DNA from 4 places in the Bacillus sp. SYZHCR11 genome. Region 1 is predicted to be linked to each of the others. Evidence: riboswitches for the same ligand, from Rfam matches in the RefSeq annotation. Region 1 holds a riboswitch; each other region holds the start of a gene.
The links. Region 1 has a riboswitch for thiamine pyrophosphate ahead of thiC (phosphomethylpyrimidine synthase ThiC). Riboswitches for the same ligand answer to the same signal wherever they lie in the genome.
Positions count from the first base shown of each region.

Region 1 (4,200 bases):
TTTTGAAAACAACAGCATAAGATGTATTAAGTTCTTTTACATGTTGCGGAAGTAGTTCAGTGGTAGAACATCACCTTGCCAAGGTGGGGGTCGCGGGTTCGAATCCCGTCTTCCGCTCCAAATTACGGCGGCATAGCCAAGTGGTAAGGCAGAGGTCTGCAAAACCTTTATCCCCGGTTCGAATCCGGGTGTCGCCTTTCTATTGCCGGGGTGGTGGAATTGGCAGACACACAGGACTTAAAATCCTGCGGTAGGTGACTACCGTGCCGGTTCAAGTCCGGCCCTCGGCACCAATTTAACTTTGAGCGAATTATGTTAAATTGGTCATCAATTTTCTTATTATAAAACATATATGAGAGTGATTTGCATATTGCAGGTCGCTTTTTTTATATAATAAAAGAGTGAAGACTATCAATATAAGTTTCTTGCTTGTATCGTATATACTGCATTACCATTTGAAAAAACTTCACTAAAACCATTGACACTTTATAAAATGCATGTTATATTTATATACGTCGGTTGAACACGACGGATTACATGCCGGTGTGGCGGAATTGGCAGACGCGCACGACTCAAAATCGTGTTCCTTCTGGAGTGCCGGTTCGACCCCGGCCACCGGTATACAAAGGCTTCTACATATTGTAGAAGCCTTTTTTGTTGTATAAAAATATCTCCAAGGCTTGTGAAAACATGATACCTGCAGCAGGAGGAGCTGAAAAGGAAACACCGATTCGGCCGTGGAGTTAAATCATTCCGATCGGGATTAACACTGTTTCTCAGCTGGTGGGTCGGCCATTCAAAAGCGCGCATTATTGGCAGCGGTTATTGCAGTATTTGCTCTTTTTATGTTTCAGCGTTTTCATGCAGGCGAGCTTGTTACCCATTTTATTAAGGGCGGAAACGAATTGGTCAACGTTATTATTATGTTATCGCTGATTTGGGCCGTAACAGCAGTAGCTGAAAATCTGGGATTCTCGAAATATGTTACTTCTCATTTAACATCATGGAGCCCTCATATGTTTATTGCGCCGTCTCTTTTTATACTGGGGGTTGTTATCTCCTATTTTATCGGGTCATCCTGGGGGACTTGGGGCGCTCGGCGTAACGCTGGCGGTTCAGTTACATACCAGCTTATTATTAGCGAGCGGAACATTTGGTTTGCTTCTCCCCTCAGTGATAATACGGTGTTGGGGATCGATGTTGTGAAGTGTACCCGTTCGAAGCTTGTTCCGGCGATTAACGCCGCGGGGATCTCCGTTGTGTTATACGGTGCGTATTTTTCAGATAACAAATACTTTTTGAAGGCGTTATCCGAAATTGGGATAACGCCTTTTTAATGAGCTGTTATACTTGAGAAAAAAAGAAGTGATGACATTGAAGCAGATTATTGCAATGGGCGGCGGGGGGTTTTCCATGGAGCCGGATCATCTTGTGCTGGATCAGTATATTTTAGAGCAGTCGGCGCGGTCAAAGCCGAAAGTTTGTTTTTTGCCGACGGCAAGCGGAGATTCGGAGAAATATACCGGCAGGTTTTATCAGGCCTTTCAAAAGCTGCGGTGTGAGCCGGATCACTTGTCGCTGTTTAAACCGCCGGGTTCTGATCTCAGATCCTTTCTCATGAAGAAAGATATTATATATGTCGGCGGCGGAAATACGCGCAATATGCTTGTCTTATGGAAAGAGTGGGGGCTTGACCTTATTCTTCGTGAGGCTTGGGAAAACGGCATCATCTTAGCGGGTCTCAGCGCTGGAGCGATTTGCTGGTATGAAGAAGGGGGGACGGATTCAGCGGGGGATTTGCGAGAGTTAACAGCTTTAGGATTTTTGCCGGGCAGCTTTTGTCCGCACTATGACGGAGAATCGGAGCGCCGGCCGGTGTATCACCGTCTGATTTCTGAAAAGAAACTCAGGGAGGGCTATGCCGCTGATGACGGCGCTGCGCTTCATTATAAAGACGGTCAGCTGTTCCGGGCTGTCTCATCCCGGGAAACCGCAAAGGGTTATCGGGTTTTTAATACCGAAGAAGGCGTTCGGGAAACAGAGCTTATGACCATTCCGTTATCTGAATTTTGATAATATGCTTTTTTTTGTACACAACTTATGTTACGATGAGAGCGAAATCAATAGTTACTGGGGGTGCCCGTCTGAGCGGGCTGAGAGAGAAGCGGCGGCTTCTTAACCCTTTGGACCTGATCTGGTTCGTACCAGCGTGGGGAAGTAAAGGTTTTATTATTGTTGAGGAAAACAATAATAGTTTCTTTCTGACTGCAAAATCGGGTTCTTCTTTGAACCCGGTTTTTTTGTGCTGGTGCTGAGCTTGGTTCTGTTATTCAAATGATAAAGGAGAGATTTGTATGCAAAATCAATCAGTACAGCAAGCGAACATTTCCATTATGTCGAGTTTTTCCGGCAGTAAAAAGGTTTATGCAGAAGGTTCTTCGCCCGACATACGAGTGCCGATGCGGGAAATCAGCCTGAGTGCGACTACGGGGGCATTCGGGGAAGAGGAGAATGCGCCGGTCCGTGTTTATGATACGAGCGGACCGTATACAGACCCGGATGTACAGATTGATATTCATGAAGGTCTGGGGGCGCTCCGCACAAAGTGGATTACCGGGCGCGGAGATGTAGAAGAATATAACGGCCGGACCGTGAGACCTGAAGACAACGGCTATAAAAAAGAAGATCATGCTGCCGAATACCCCGGCCTGCAGCGGAAACCGCTTCGGGCCAAGCCGGGGAAAAATGTAACACAATTGCATTATGCGAGAAAAGGCATCATTACGCCGGAAATGGAGTTTATCGCAATTCGCGAGCATGTGTCTCCCGAATTTGTCAGAGACGAGGTAGCCAGCGGCCGGGCGATTATTCCTTCTAACGTCAACCACCCGGAAAGCGAGCCGATGATTATCGGCCGGAATTTTCATGTGAAAATTAATGCCAATATCGGCAACTCGGCTGTTACATCTTCTATCGAAGAAGAAGTCGAAAAAATGACGTGGGCGATTCGCTGGGGCGCCGATACGATGATGGATTTATCCACGGGAAAAGACATTCATACGACGCGTGAATGGATTATCCGCAACTGCCCCGTGCCTGTGGGGACGGTGCCGATTTATCAGGCGCTTGAAAAAGTTAATGGCATTGCCGAGGATTTAACGTGGGACATTTATCGTGACACATTGATTGAGCAGGCGGAGCAGGGCGTGGATTATTTCACCATTCATGCCGGCGTACTGCTTCGTTACGTCCCGTTAACGGCTAAACGCACGACGGGAATCGTATCCCGCGGCGGGGCGATTATGGCGCAATGGTGCCTGGCTCATCATCAGGAAAGCTTTCTGTACACGCATTTTGAAGAAATTTGTGAAATCATGAAGACCTATGATATCGCTTTTTCACTTGGTGACGGGCTTCGTCCGGGTTCGATTGCGGATGCCAATGATGAAGCGCAGTTTGCGGAATTGGAGACTCTCGGAGAATTGACGGAGATTGCGTGGAAGCACGATGTGCAAGTGATGATCGAAGGACCGGGTCATGTGCCGATGCATAAAATTAAAGAAAACATGGACAAGCAGCTGGAAATTTGTAAAGAGGCGCCTTTTTACACGCTCGGCCCATTAACAACGGATATCGCTCCTGGCTATGACCACATTACTTCAGCAATCGGCGCGGCGATGATCGGCTGGTACGGGACGGCGATGCTTTGCTATGTCACGCCGAAGGAGCATTTGGGGCTGCCGAATCGTGATGATGTAAGAGAAGGCGTCATTACGTACAAAATCGCGGCACATGCCGCAGACCTTGCTAAAGGGCATCCGGGTGCACAGATCCGTGACGATGCTCTGTCTAAGGCGCGGTTTGAATTCCGGTGGCGTGATCAATTTCATTTGTCGCTTGATCCTGAAAGAGCAATGGAATATCATGATGAAACGCTGCCGGCTGAAGGCGCAAAAACGGCTCACTTCTGTTCGATGTGCGGCCCGAAGTTCTGCAGCATGAGAATTTCTCAGGATATTCGTGATTATGCGAAGGAAAACGGACTTACTGAAGACGAGGCCGTCAATGAAGGGCTGAAAGAAAAAGCAAAAGAGTTTGCAGAGAAGGGAAGCCGCTTATATCAATAAAAGAAAAGATGAAGATGGAGTGTATCCATCTTCATCTTTTTTAGAAAAACGGTGAACGGCGAAGCGGCGGAAT
Region 1 covers NZ_JBXUND010000001.1:1,411,202-1,415,401, reverse strand. Annotated here, with positions in the region: tRNA gene AC2CGA_RS06570 (tRNA-Gly) at 46-120, shown strand; tRNA gene AC2CGA_RS06565 (tRNA-Cys) at 127-197, shown strand; tRNA gene AC2CGA_RS06560 (tRNA-Leu) at 205-293, shown strand; tRNA gene AC2CGA_RS06555 (tRNA-Leu) at 540-621, shown strand; gene AC2CGA_RS06550 (Na+/H+ antiporter NhaC family protein) at 813-1,337, shown strand; gene AC2CGA_RS06545 (Type 1 glutamine amidotransferase-like domain-containing protein) at 1,375-2,073, shown strand; TPP riboswitch at 2,123-2,233, shown strand; gene thiC (phosphomethylpyrimidine synthase ThiC) at 2,355-4,127, shown strand; gene AC2CGA_RS06535 (FAD-binding oxidoreductase) at 4,168-4,200, opposite strand, start outside.

Region 2 (4,200 bases), 650 kb from region 1:
AGAAATCCGCAGATATTTGCGGGATAACAATCCGATCCGCGTCTCGAGGTCGCTTCGCGATATCGCATATAAAGCGCTTCAAGTAAGAGAGCGGTTAATCAGTGAGACAAGCAGGGAGCCGACAGCAGAGGAAATCGCCAAAGTTCTTGAAGTGCCCCATGAAGAAATTGTGTTTGCCCTTGACGCCATCCAGGATCCGGTTTCACTGTTTGAGCCGATTTATAATGACGGCGGCGATCCGATCTACGTGATGGACCAGATCAGCGATGAGCGCAACAAGGATACACAATGGATTGAGGAGCTCGCTCTGAAAGAAGGCATGAGAAGACTGAACGAACGGGAAAAAATGATTTTGCGAAAGCGCTTTTTCCAAGGGAAAACCCAAATGGAAGTCGCTGAAGAAATCGGGATATCCCAAGCTCAGGTCTCAAGGCTTGAAAAGGCAGCCATTAAACAAATGAATAAAAATATCCACCAATAACGGAAAAAGCCTTTAAACCTTGTTTAAAGGCTTTTTTCATGCGATGGTTTACGTTTGCAAAAAAGTGATGTATTCTAATGTGTAAAAGTTTTTAGAAAATTTAAATAAAGTAAACGGGGGAAACGGCAATGATTTTACAGCTGGACAGTGTGTCATTAAAAAGAAACGGGAAATGGATTTTGAAAGATATTAACTGGCGCGTCGAGAAAAACGAAAATTGGGTGCTGTACGGATTAAACGGAGCCGGAAAAACGGCTTTGCTGAATATGTTATGCTCTTATTACTTCCCCACTTCAGGAGAGATGCAGGTGCTCGGCCATCAGTTCGGCAAAACAGAGCTCGGTGACAGGCTCAGAAGGAAAATCGGCCTTGTTTCGGCAGGTCTTCAGCACAAATTATATGCCGCGGACTCCGCTTTTGAAATCGCCCTCAGCGGCGCGTACGCCTCAATCGGGCTGTACGAAACTCCGAGTGAGCAGGTAAGGGAAAAAGCGATCGGTCTTCTGAAGGATTTGGGCGCCATCAGTTACGCCGACAGGCGGTACGAAACATTATCACAAGGGGAAAGACAAAGAGCGCTGATTGCGCGGGCGCTTATGGCTGATCCCAAACTGCTGATTTTGGACGAGCCCGTGACGGGTCTTGATTTTATGGCAAGGGAGCAGCTGCTGGACACGATTACGTCGATCGCCGAAAAAGAAAATGCGCCGTCCATCCTTTATGTCACCCATCACGCTGAAGAAATTCTGCCGGTATTTGATCAGGCGCTGCTTTTAAAACAAGGCGAGGTGTTCGCCTCCGGGGAAATCAGGGATATGCTTTCTGACGAGCGGCTTACAGCGTTTTTCGATACGCCTGTCAATGTCTTATGGAACAATGGCCGCCCGTTTTTAACACGTGCAAAAGAGGCATCATCCGTAAAATAACATCAATTCACCCTGGGGGTGCTGCCATGCGGCTGAGAGAGACGTTGTCTCAACCCTTAACGGACCTGATCCGGATCATGCCGGCGGAGGGAAGCGGTGAAAAAAGCGGAGGAAGATCCGTTTTTTACCCGTTTTATTTTAATGAAACGGGTTTTTTGATACAGCCAAAGGGGAGATTTCCAATGCATCAGATTGATATGCTGTTACACCAGGCGGAGAAACGGCGGGGCGATTTAATACAAATAGCTGAAAGGTTGATCGCCTTTCCGACACCGGCTCCGCCTGCAAGAAATACGGCAGAAGCCCAAAAGTGGGTGGCCGGCTTTTTAAAAGAAACGGGCTGCTCGGTCGATATGTGGGATGTGTATCCGGAAGATCCGAATGTAGTCGGTGTTTTAAAAGGGACAGATTCAAGCAGGCATCAAAGCCTGATTTTAAACGGACACATTGATGTGGCAGAAGCCGGGGGCGAAGACTGGAACTCTGACCCGTTTCAGCCGCTCGTAAAAGACGGCATGCTGATCGGAAGGGGCGCCGTTGATATGAAAGGAGGTTTGGCGTGTGTTCTTTTCTCTCTGAAGCTGATCCATGATGCCGGCATTAAGCTTCCGGGCGACCTCATTGTACAGTCTGTAATCGGAGAAGAAGTCGGCGAGGCGGGGACGCTGGAATGCTGCAAACGCGGCTATCACGCGGATTTTGCGGTTGTCGCGGATACGAGCAGCCTGCATATTCAAGGGCAGGGCGGTGTCATCACCGGCTGGATAGAATTGAAAAGCAAACAAACATTTCATGACGGCATGAGGCGCAATATGATTCATGCGGGCGGAGGCACATTCGGAGCGAGCGCCATCGAAAAAATGGCGAAAATCATCACTGCCTTGGGAGAGCTGGAGCGCCACTGGGCGGTAACGAAAAGCTATCCCGGCATTGCGCCCGGCACCAATACGATCAACCCCGCCGTCATTGAAGGCGGAAGACACGCAGCGTTTGTCGCCGATGAATGCCGGTTATGGATCACCGTCCACTTTTATCCGAACGAAACGCACGAACAAGCAGCCGCAGAAATCGAAGACTATATTAATCGTGTCGCTGACAGTGATCTGTGGCTCAAAGAAAACAGGCCGGTGTTCAAATGGGGCGGATCTTCGATGATTGAAGACAGAGGAGAGGTGTTCCCGGCGCTGGAAATCGATCCGGATCATCCGGCAGTTTCTGTCTTGGCTGCATCACACTCTGCCGTCAAAAAACAGGAGCCCGTCATTGATGTTTCCCAAACCGTAACAGACGGAGGATGGCTTTATCAGGCCGGGATTCCGAGCGTCATATACGGCCCCGGCGATTTAAAAAACGCCCACTCCGTAAACGAGGAAGTGTCCGTTGATGAGCTTATGGACTATACGAAAATCATGCTGAGATTTATTCTCGGCTGGTGCAGCCGCAAAAAAGATTGCCCGATGTGACAAGGTTCAGCCCGGCCGTTCATATAATAGGAAAAAGAACGGGCAAAGGGCGTGATACGGATGATCAGCATATCTGAATTTCAAATAAAAGATGTGGTAAACGTGTCGAACGGAAAAAAACTCGGAAGCATCGGGGATATTGATATTAACGTGACAACGGGAAAAATTCAGGCGATTATTTTAGGCGGCAGCGGAAAAGTTCTCGGTTTTTTCGGAAAAGAAGAGGAAATGATCATTCCTTGGCGAAATATAGTTAAAATTGGGGAAGATGTCATCTTAGTGCGTGTAAATGAACCAAAGGGGGGAGCGTAATCCTCCCTTTACTTGTAAAAAGCCGGAAATCTCAATGTTTCCGGCACATTTATTTATCTCATTTTTCAATCAGCCGCTAAACGTATGCTTAAAATTGTGTTAAAATGAGTGGGAAATTACGCTTTTTTAATGTTTGTCGAAAGGTTGGATCTCCATGAATACATATCACCCGTTTAGTCTTACCACCCCCTCGGCACTCATGATAGAAGACTGGAACTGTGTGAATCAGCTTAACACAAAGGTCATCGCCGGATTCACAACGAAAAACGGCGGTGTCAGCAATCCTCCGTATGAGTCATTAAATACCGGATTGCACGTCCGGGACGAAGCTCATGATGTTGTGACAAACCGTGGAGTCATAGCGTCCTTATGCGGTACTGATCTGGATTCCTGGGTGTTCGCCGACCAGACACATGAAAACCGCGTCCGGCGCGTGACAGCCGGGGATAAAGGAAAAGGAGCGAGAGACTATTCTTCCGCATTCCGCGGGACGGACGGGCTCTACACGAAAGATGCGAATCTTTTTTTGGCCCTTTGTTTTGCGGACTGTGTGCCCTTGTATTTTTATGACCCGGTGAAATCCATTATCGGCGCTGCCCATGCCGGATGGAAGGGGACGGTCAAACAAATCGGACGCATCATGACGGAACGCTGGGTAAACGAAGAAGGCTCCCGTTTAACAGATATTCAGGCTGTCATCGGTCCGTCCATCAGCGCGGGAAGTTATACAGTCGACGACCGCGTCATCAATGAAGTGCGGGCGCTGCCCTTTACGGCTGAATCCGCCATATGCGAAACGGAAAAAGGCCAGTATCAACTTGATTTAAAAGAGGTCAACCGTCTTCTTCTGATACATTGCGGCATTCCGGAAGAAAACATTTCAGTCAGCGGATTATGCACCGAACGAGAGCGTGAACTATTCTTTTCACACCGCCGCGACAAAGGGAAAACGGGACGCATGATGTCCTTTATCGGAATGAAGGAGGCATAAGATCTTGCGTGTTGCTGATCAATTACG
Region 2 covers NZ_JBXUND010000001.1:760,087-764,286, reverse strand. Annotated here, with positions in the region: gene sigG (RNA polymerase sporulation sigma factor SigG) at 1-481, shown strand, start outside; gene AC2CGA_RS03340 (ABC transporter ATP-binding protein) at 610-1,407, shown strand; TPP riboswitch at 1,412-1,516, shown strand; gene AC2CGA_RS03335 (acetylornithine deacetylase) at 1,590-2,870, shown strand; gene AC2CGA_RS03330 (YlmC/YmxH family sporulation protein) at 2,931-3,182, shown strand; gene pgeF (peptidoglycan editing factor PgeF) at 3,337-4,173, shown strand; gene AC2CGA_RS03320 (YggS family pyridoxal phosphate-dependent enzyme) at 4,178-4,200, shown strand, end outside.
Region 2: another riboswitch for thiamine pyrophosphate. It lies ahead of AC2CGA_RS03335 (acetylornithine deacetylase); the one in region 1 lies ahead of thiC (phosphomethylpyrimidine synthase ThiC).

Region 3 (4,200 bases), 410 kb from region 1:
TGCCATGTCATAGGGCTGAAGCTCATCTATCATGTTTCGGAATTCTTTTATTTTTCCGTCCCGCAATAAAATGATAATGCGTAATATGAGTTCGTCATAGGTCATGTTTTGGACCATCGGGACTCGTACCTCCTTTACGGAGACGCGCCGTCCGTCAAGGGAAGTGCGGCGGTTTGTCTCCTCATCATGTCGTCACTGGTTATCTGGCTGTATATGGGTACTTCTTCTGACATACTCGAATGGGGAGAATCCATACTCCGCACCTCCTTATCATGCTCAGTCGTGTACGTTTTGAGGCATAAAAAAAACCTTCCGATATGAAGGCGAAAACAAGCACGGCAAATAAACGTGCGGGGCCTCCAATCGTAGAGCTTTAGCACTGTATGGCATAGGACAGCCATCCAGCTGCGTTAAGAATCACCTTATGTCGATGATTCCTGTTGACCCATTGGCGTCTTTGGACATTTTTGGGCAGCAGCGTATCTCCATACAGGAGCCTCACCTAACGAAGTTCTTATTTGAATTGACACACTGAGATTACAGAAAAAAAAGGAATGTGTCAACCTTAAATTTGTGATTTCAGCACATGCCTATAAAATAAACGGAATAAAGGCATAAAGCCTTTATTCCGGCAAATCGCTTTCATCCTCTTCTGAAAGGAAATGATAGGATTCATGCAGCATGAGCGCGTATTCCCCTTCTTTTGTCGGGTGCGGTACATACTCAGCCTCGTTGATATACTGCTCTTCCCTTTTCTTCATATGACAGACCTCCTTCTCAATTTTAGATTGTCCAAAAGAAGCTCCGTTATCATAGGAAAGAAAAAATCACTTACGGAGAGGGACATGCAGCTATATTTTTCGGATCGTAAAAAAGTTCCTAAGCAGCCACGGGCCCGGTTTGAAACCGAGCGTTAATTGCCACGCGCCGATCGCCTGCAGTCCGAACTCCCGAACGAGAACCATTTTTTCACTCATGCTCCGCACATCCTCAAACCACACTTCATGCGTTCTTCCATTTTCATCAGTATACCGGAAGTACGGGGAACGCTCCTGCTGGGAATAACGGATCATTGATTGATGCTTCATCGCCGTTTCCATGGCGCGCTGATTGGAGATGGCAGATCCGATCGTTCCGGGACGGTACGGAATCACCCAATCATACCCGTACAGCGGAACACCGAGAATCACTTTTCTTCTCGGCACCCTGCTGATGGCAAAATTGATCGTTTGCCTGACCTCTGTTAAAGGCGCCACGGGTCCCGGCTCACTGCCGGCGTGGTGCCAGTCGTACGCCATAATGAACATATAATCGACGACGGCTCCGATTCCGCCGTAATCATATCCCCTCAGCCACGGCACTGCATCACTTGTTTTCGCCGGAACCGATATCGTTAACGCGAGCTGATGCTCTGAAAGCCGGGTTTTTAACTGCCGGAGAAATCCTGTGAAGAGATCCCTGTCAGCTTCTCTGACCCGTTCAAAATCGATATTTACACCGCCGTATCCCTTTCTTACCGTTAAGGAGACGATATTGTTGACGAGATTCGTTCTTGCCGCCGGATTCTGCAGCACTTGATGGGCTAATTCCGGACTGAATCCCCCTTCTGTCAGATTCGTAATGACGGCAAGCGGGCGCACTCTGTTCTGCCATGTGGTTTCTATTGCGGTTCTGTCGTTTAAATCGTTTATGATATCTCCATTCGGGCCGAAATGATATTCAAACAAAGAAATCGCCGAAGAATACGGCGCAAAATCATTAATCAGCTCTCTATCCGCTTCAGGCGTCCGAATGACATAAAATTGCAGGGTTCCCGCAAGATAGTTAGAGATATCAGGGATCTTCACTTTCATACCCGTCCGCAGCCGGTTCGGCGGAATATCCGGGTTTGCCTGCATCAGCTGCATCTGCGGCACATAAGCCTTACCTGCGATAACGGCATACGTATCATTCGGCTGAACCGTATATTCATTAAGAGGGATTAAAAGCGCCTGCCCCGGAACGATATTCGTTTCCTCAAGCCCGTTGACGCTTCTGATGCTGTCAACAGGGTATCCGTACTTTCTGCTGATGGAAAATAACGAGTCGCCAGACTGCACTGTATGAACAAACATAGATGTCCTCCGTTTCCTTTTGATCAAAAGGGCTCTTCTTATCTTTATGAATGATCTTCCGGTCCGATTCCAAACTCTGTTCGGAGAAAGGCTGTTTACAAATCAGACATGATCAACTATGATGATGTCATCATAAAAAACTGTATAGGAAACGCACTAGGGGTGCTGTTATCGGCTGAGATAAAACATGCGGCAGGCGTGTTTTGATCCCTTATAACCCGATCTGGATAATACCAGCGTGGGGAAGTGCAGATTGACCGGAGCGCAGGTTTTTTCCCCATGCGTTTTCGTTCTGCTGCTGCATATTCCCTCGGATATGCAGTTTTTTATTTTTCATTAAAAAACGGGGGAGGACACCGCAATATGAAACTTACGATCAATCGTCTTTCGTAAAATCAACTCTTTCATACATACGACTATCGATAAGAAAGCAGGAGATCACAATGAAAAATTGGAAAATGAGAGAAATTGTCGTCATGTCCGTCATCAGTGTTGTATTTGCTGTCATTTATTTAGTATCAACTCATGCAAGTAATATAGCGGCAGGATTTTTCGGCCGGATGAGCTACGAACCGATTTACGGTATCTGGTTTATCGTCTCGGTGATTGCCGCGTACATTATTCAAAAACCGGGAGCGGCTCTCGTTTCTGAAATCATCGCCGCGTTTGTGGAGTGCTTACTCGGAAATCCGTCAGGACCGATGGTGATTCTGATCGGGATCGCACAGGGAATCGGTGCGGAAGCGGTCTTTTTAGCGACACGCTGGCGGGTGTATACCCTGCCCGTGCTTCTTTTATCCGGTATGGGGTCTTCTGTGACAAGCTTCATTTATGACTTGTTCGTTTCCGGATACTCTGTTTTGAATCCGGGTTTATTAGCCGTCATGCTTCTCATCCGTCTGGTCTCAGGTGCGCTTCTTGCCGGCCTTCTCGGCAAAGCAATCAGTGATGCGCTGGCTTACACAGGAGTGCTGAACGGCATGGCGCTCGGAAAACAATTCAAGAAGAAAAAGAAACAGGTGAACCAAGATGCAGGCATCTGAACCCCTTCTATCCGCCGGCCGTCTTACCTTTTCTTATGATCAGGATGAAAAGCCGATTTTTCAAAACGTGTCCTTTCAGCTCCGCAAAGGAGAGCGGGCTTTATTGCTCGGGCCGAGCGGATGCGGCAAAAGCTCGCTCGCTCTCTGTTTAAACGGTCTGTACCCGGAAGCATGCGATGGGGTTCAATCGGGAACCGTTTCTTTATACGGAACACCTCTTTCACACCTGACAGAACCCGCCGCCAGATCCATCGGCGTCGTGTTTCAAGATCCGGACCAGCAGTTTTGCATGCTGACGGTTGAAGATGAAATCGCCTTCGGCCTGGAAAATTTGCAATATACAAAAGAAGATATGGACGCAATCATCGATGACGTTTTAGAAAAATTAGAGATCACTCATCTGAAAACGCGAACGATCGCTTCGCTGTCAGGCGGTTCAAAACAAAAAGTGGCGCTTGCCTGTATCATTGCGATGGAACCGGAACTCATTATTTTGGACGAACCGACGGCACAGCTTGATCCATATTCGGCACGTGAATTAGTGCGGCTGATCAAAGATCTTCAAGCAAAAAAAGGCTTCGGCCTTCTCGTTATCGAACATCAGCTTGATCACTGGGCGCCGTGGATGGACAGGACGATTGTCCTTGACGAAACAGGTCAGAAGGTGATGGACGGAGAGACGGATGTTATCTTTGAAACAAAGATTGAAGAGCTGATGCAGCTCGGCATTCCGATTCCGCGTGTGATCTCATTGCAGGAGCACGTCAGCATTCCTTTTACATTGTGTAAAGAAAATCTGTTTCACGAACCTGTGCCATCTCTGCCCGAACCCCGGCCCGCCGCGCTTTCGGCAGAAGACGCGCTGAGCGTTCACGAGCTGTCATTCTCAAGAGGAGCAGACGTCATTTTTCAGGATGTGAGCTTTTCCGTAAAAAAAGGATCAATCACCGCGATTGCCGGCCCTAACGGAACAGGAAAATCCACGCTCCTTTCTGCCGCGGCCAAGCTCATCCGTCCGCTGGGCGGAGACATCAAAATAGACG
Region 3 covers NZ_JBXUND010000001.1:1,004,770-1,008,969, forward strand. Annotated here, with positions in the region: gene mgtE (magnesium transporter) at 1-117, opposite strand, end outside; M-box (ykoK) riboswitch at 352-517, opposite strand; gene AC2CGA_RS04350 (transcriptional regulator SplA domain-containing protein) at 624-761, opposite strand; gene AC2CGA_RS04355 (glycoside hydrolase family 18 protein) at 852-2,114, opposite strand; TPP riboswitch at 2,263-2,376, shown strand; gene AC2CGA_RS04360 (ECF transporter S component) at 2,558-3,157, shown strand; gene AC2CGA_RS04365 (ABC transporter ATP-binding protein) at 3,144-4,200, shown strand, end outside.
Region 3: another riboswitch for thiamine pyrophosphate. It lies ahead of AC2CGA_RS04360 (ECF transporter S component); the one in region 1 lies ahead of thiC (phosphomethylpyrimidine synthase ThiC).

Region 4 (4,200 bases), 260 kb from region 1:
TGTCATAAGCCATTCGTTTCAGCCTCCTTATTAACGGTTTTTTATTTATTATGGGGCTAATTCCTATACCTAATTACGCTGTTTTGGTACAAATTAAAAAAAGAATTGAAGAAATAAAGCCTTATCACTTTTTTTTCGCGTTCAGCCTTGTTAGAATATGCGTTATGTTTTTAAAAAAAGTAAGGTTTCGTCCGCTTAAAGCGGGCTTTTATAACCCTTGTTTTAAGGAGGTATTTACAAATGGAACACACATCAGTCGCATCTTTAGTCGTCGTTCTGATCGTCGCTTTTTTGACGCCGCTCCTTTTACATCGGTTTAAGCTCAGCATCCCCGTCGTCGTCGCGGAGATCATCATGGGGCTTATTATCGGAAAAAGCGGCCTGAATCTTGTCGTTCAGGGAGACACGTGGCTGGAGACGCTGTCTGTTCTCGGCTTTATCTTTTTAATGTTTTTAAGCGGCTTGGAAATTGATTTTTCTTCATTTGAGAAAGGGAAGAAAAAACAATTCCTTCCGAACGGCAAGGAAGCGCCCAACACGTTTTCTGCCGCGCTGATTATCTTTTTCGGCATCTTTATTTTATCATTGCTGCTGTCCTATGCCTTTGTATTAGCCGGTTTTATTCAAAACGCATTTTTAATGACGCTTATTATTTCAACAATATCACTCGGTGTGGTGGTTCCGACTTTAAAGGAAGAACGGATCATGAACTCCAATATCGGCCAGATCATCCTGCTTGTCGCCGTTATCGCAGACTTGGCTACAATGATTCTGCTCGCTTTCTTCTCTTCTCTTTACGGAGAAGACAGCGGAAATATGTGGCTTCTGTTGATTCTCTTTGCAGCGGGGGTCGTGCTGTATTTCTTCGGCAGGATCTTTAAACACCGTTCATTTGTGCAGTCGATGTCTAAAGGCACTGTGCAGATCGGCACGAGAGCCATTTTCACACTGATTATCGTGCTTGTCGCTTTATCGGAATCTCTCGGGGCGGAAAATATTCTCGGCGCGTTTTTGGCAGGCGTTCTGGTATCGCTTCTGTCTCCGAATAAAGAAATGGTGGAACAGCTGGATTCCTTCGGCTACGGGTTTTTAATTCCGATCTTTTTCGTCATGGTCGGGGTGAAATTGGATATTTGGACGCTTTTCCAAGATCCGAAAACATTAACGATGATTCCGCTGCTTCTGCTTGCGCTGTTTATCAGCAAAATGTTCCCGGTGTTTTATTTAAAGAAATGGTACGACAAAAGAACCGTGTTTGCTTCGGGCTTTTTGCTGACGTCGACGCTGTCGCTTGTTATCGCGGCGGCTACGATCGGAGAAAGGCTCCACATTATCAGCGCCAATATGTCCGGCGCGCTGACTTTAGTTGCGGTTATTGCCAGCATCATCACGCCGATCGGCTTTAAGAAATTATTCAAACGGCATAGCGCGCCGCAGGAAAAAAAGCGCATTACATTTATCGGCGCCAACCAAATGACGCTCCCGGTTACGCTGGAATTGCCTGAGGAGGAATATGAAGTACGGGTCGTCCATGTGTATCAGGAAAATGCCGGGGAAACGCTTGCGGAATCCGTTTTTTCGGTTGACACGATTTCTGATTACGAGCCCGGCACGCTTGAGTCGCACGGTATTTTCAAAACGGATATTCTTGTCGTGGCGACGGGAAATGAAGATGTGAACGCTGAAATCGCCTTACTGGCGAAAGAGAAAGGGACTGAGCGTATCATCGCAAGCGTCGGCTCGGTTGAGCATGAAACAAAACTGAAAGAAGAGGGCATCAGTATTTTTTCTATCCTTCTGTCTACAAAAACGCTGCTGCGCGCGTTAATTGAGGCGCCGGGCGTGATGAGCCTCCTGACGAATGAGGAGTCTTCGTTATATCAGATCAATCTGGAAAACCCGGCGTATAACGGCATCATTCTGCGGGAATTTCCGCTGATGGGCGATGTGATTTTCGTCCGGATTTTCAGAGGTGTGGACAGCATCGTTCCGCACGGAGACACACGGCTGAAAACAGGAGACCGTCTCATCGTCACAGGCTCGCGCAACTACGTGTCAGAACTGAGAAAAATCCTTGAAGCTTGACCAAATTGCAATTCGTGATAATATAGAAGGCATAACAAATAAATCATTAATCGTATGACCACTAGGGGTGTCCTTCATAAGGGCTGAGATAAAAGTGAGACTTTTAGACCCTCATAACTTGAACAGGTTCAGACCTGCGTAGGGAAGTGGAGCGGTATTTTTTTGGGGTTCCTTTTATCCATTTAAATTCCAAACCACTTTTCCGATGCGGGAAAGTGGTTTTTTTATTTTATCAGGGGGGAAGACATGATGACATTTTCTGAAGAATGCAGACAGGCGGCTGCCGAATGGTGGGACGGAAGTTTTGTTCATCCGTTTGTAACGGGAATCGGTGACGGAAGCCTGCCGATAGACCGTTTCAGCTATTACGTGCTGCAAGATTCCTACTATTTGACGCATTTTGCAAAAGTTCAGGCGTTCGGCGCCGCATATGCCGAAGACTTGTTTACGACGGGCAGGATGGCGGGCCACGCTCAAGGGACATATGAAGCGGAAATGGCGCTGCACCGCGAGTTTACGGAGCTTTTAGGAATTACGGAAGAAGAGCGTGCAGCATTTAAACCGGCACCGACCGCCTATTCTTATACGTCTCATATGTACAGATCGGTGATGAGCGGCAATTTTGGAGAAATATTAGCTGCGCTTCTGCCTTGTTATTGGCTTTATTATGAAGTCGGCGAACACCTAAAAGAGTGCAAACCGGAGCATCCGATTTATGAAAAATGGATCGGTACATACGGCGGAGACTGGTTCAGACAGCAGGTCGAAGAACAGATCAGCCGTTTTGACGAGATTGCTGAAAACAGCACAGAGGAAATCCGCGCGAAAATGAAAGAGAATTTTGTGATTTCAAGCTATTATGAATATCAATTTTGGGGAATGGCTTATCAAAAAGAAGGCTGGTCCGAGAAGGACGGAAAAGAGGTGGAATCCTTTGGAGCTGCACGCGGTAACTGATAATCGCAAACCCGTTGCCGAGCTGGCCGAGGATATTCTATCGATTCAGCGCGAAGTGAGCTTTATCCATATCCGTGAGCGGGATAAAACAGCGGGAGAGATCATGCAGCTTTTGTCCCTTTTGAAAAAGGGCGGTGCGGATAAGGACAAATTGATCATCAATGACAGGGCGGATATCGCGCTTTTTGCCAACATACACCGTGTTCAGCTTCCGTCCCGCAGCTTTTCCGTAAAGCAGGTGCGAAGCAGATTTCCCCATCTTCATATCGGACGTTCGGTTCATTCGCTGGAAGAAGCCATCCAAGCTGAAAAGGAAGATGCGGATTATGTGGTGTTCGGCCATATATTTGAAACCGAATGTAAACAAGGACTTGAAGCAAGAGGCATCAGCCTGCTTTCAGAGATCAAACGCACGCTTTCCATCCCCGTTATCGCAATCGGCGGAATGACACTGCAGACGATCGGACACACAAAGCAGGCGAAGCCGGACGGAATTGCCGTCATGTCAGGCATTTTCTCAGCTGAAAATCCCGAGGAGGCGGCAAAACGGTATGCACGCGCGGTAAGGGAGGCCGATTATGAAGAAGCACTATGATACGGCGGTGATCGGCGGCGGAATTATCGGGTGCGCCATTTCTTATGAGCTGGCGAAGACGCAGCAGAACGTTGTCTTGTTTGAAGCTGGAGAAGTCGGCCGAAAAACGACAAGCGCTGCCGTGGGAATGCTGGGCGCTCATGCGGAATGTGAAAACCGGGATGCGTTTTTTAATTTTGCCATGCACAGTCAAAGGCTGTATGAAGCGGCGGGGCAAGAGCTTGAGGAAGCTAGCGGCATTGACATCAGGCGCCATAACGGCGGAATGCTTAAACTGGCGTATACCGAAGAAGATATCGCCCGTTTACGGAAGATGGATGATCTGCCTTCCGTCACTTGGCTTTCAGCGGAAGATGCCCTTGAAAAAGAGCCTTACGCTTCAAAAGACATTCTCGGCGCAAGTCTTATAAAAGACGATGTCCATGTCGAACCGTACTATGTTTGCAAAGCGTATGCAAAAGGAGCGCGGCGCTATGGCGCTGACATATGTGAGCACACACAAGTCACCTCCGTAAAACGGGTGAACGGAGAATATTGCATCACAACGTCCGGCGGGGATGTTT
Region 4 covers NZ_JBXUND010000001.1:1,149,220-1,153,419, reverse strand. Annotated here, with positions in the region: gene prpE (bis(5'-nucleosyl)-tetraphosphatase PrpE) at 1-13, opposite strand, end outside; gene AC2CGA_RS05190 (monovalent cation:proton antiporter family protein) at 241-2,085, shown strand; TPP riboswitch at 2,139-2,247, shown strand; gene tenA (thiaminase II) at 2,335-3,042, shown strand; gene tenI (thiazole tautomerase TenI) at 3,020-3,637, shown strand; gene thiO (glycine oxidase ThiO) at 3,621-4,200, shown strand, end outside.
Region 4: another riboswitch for thiamine pyrophosphate. It lies ahead of tenA (thiaminase II); the one in region 1 lies ahead of thiC (phosphomethylpyrimidine synthase ThiC).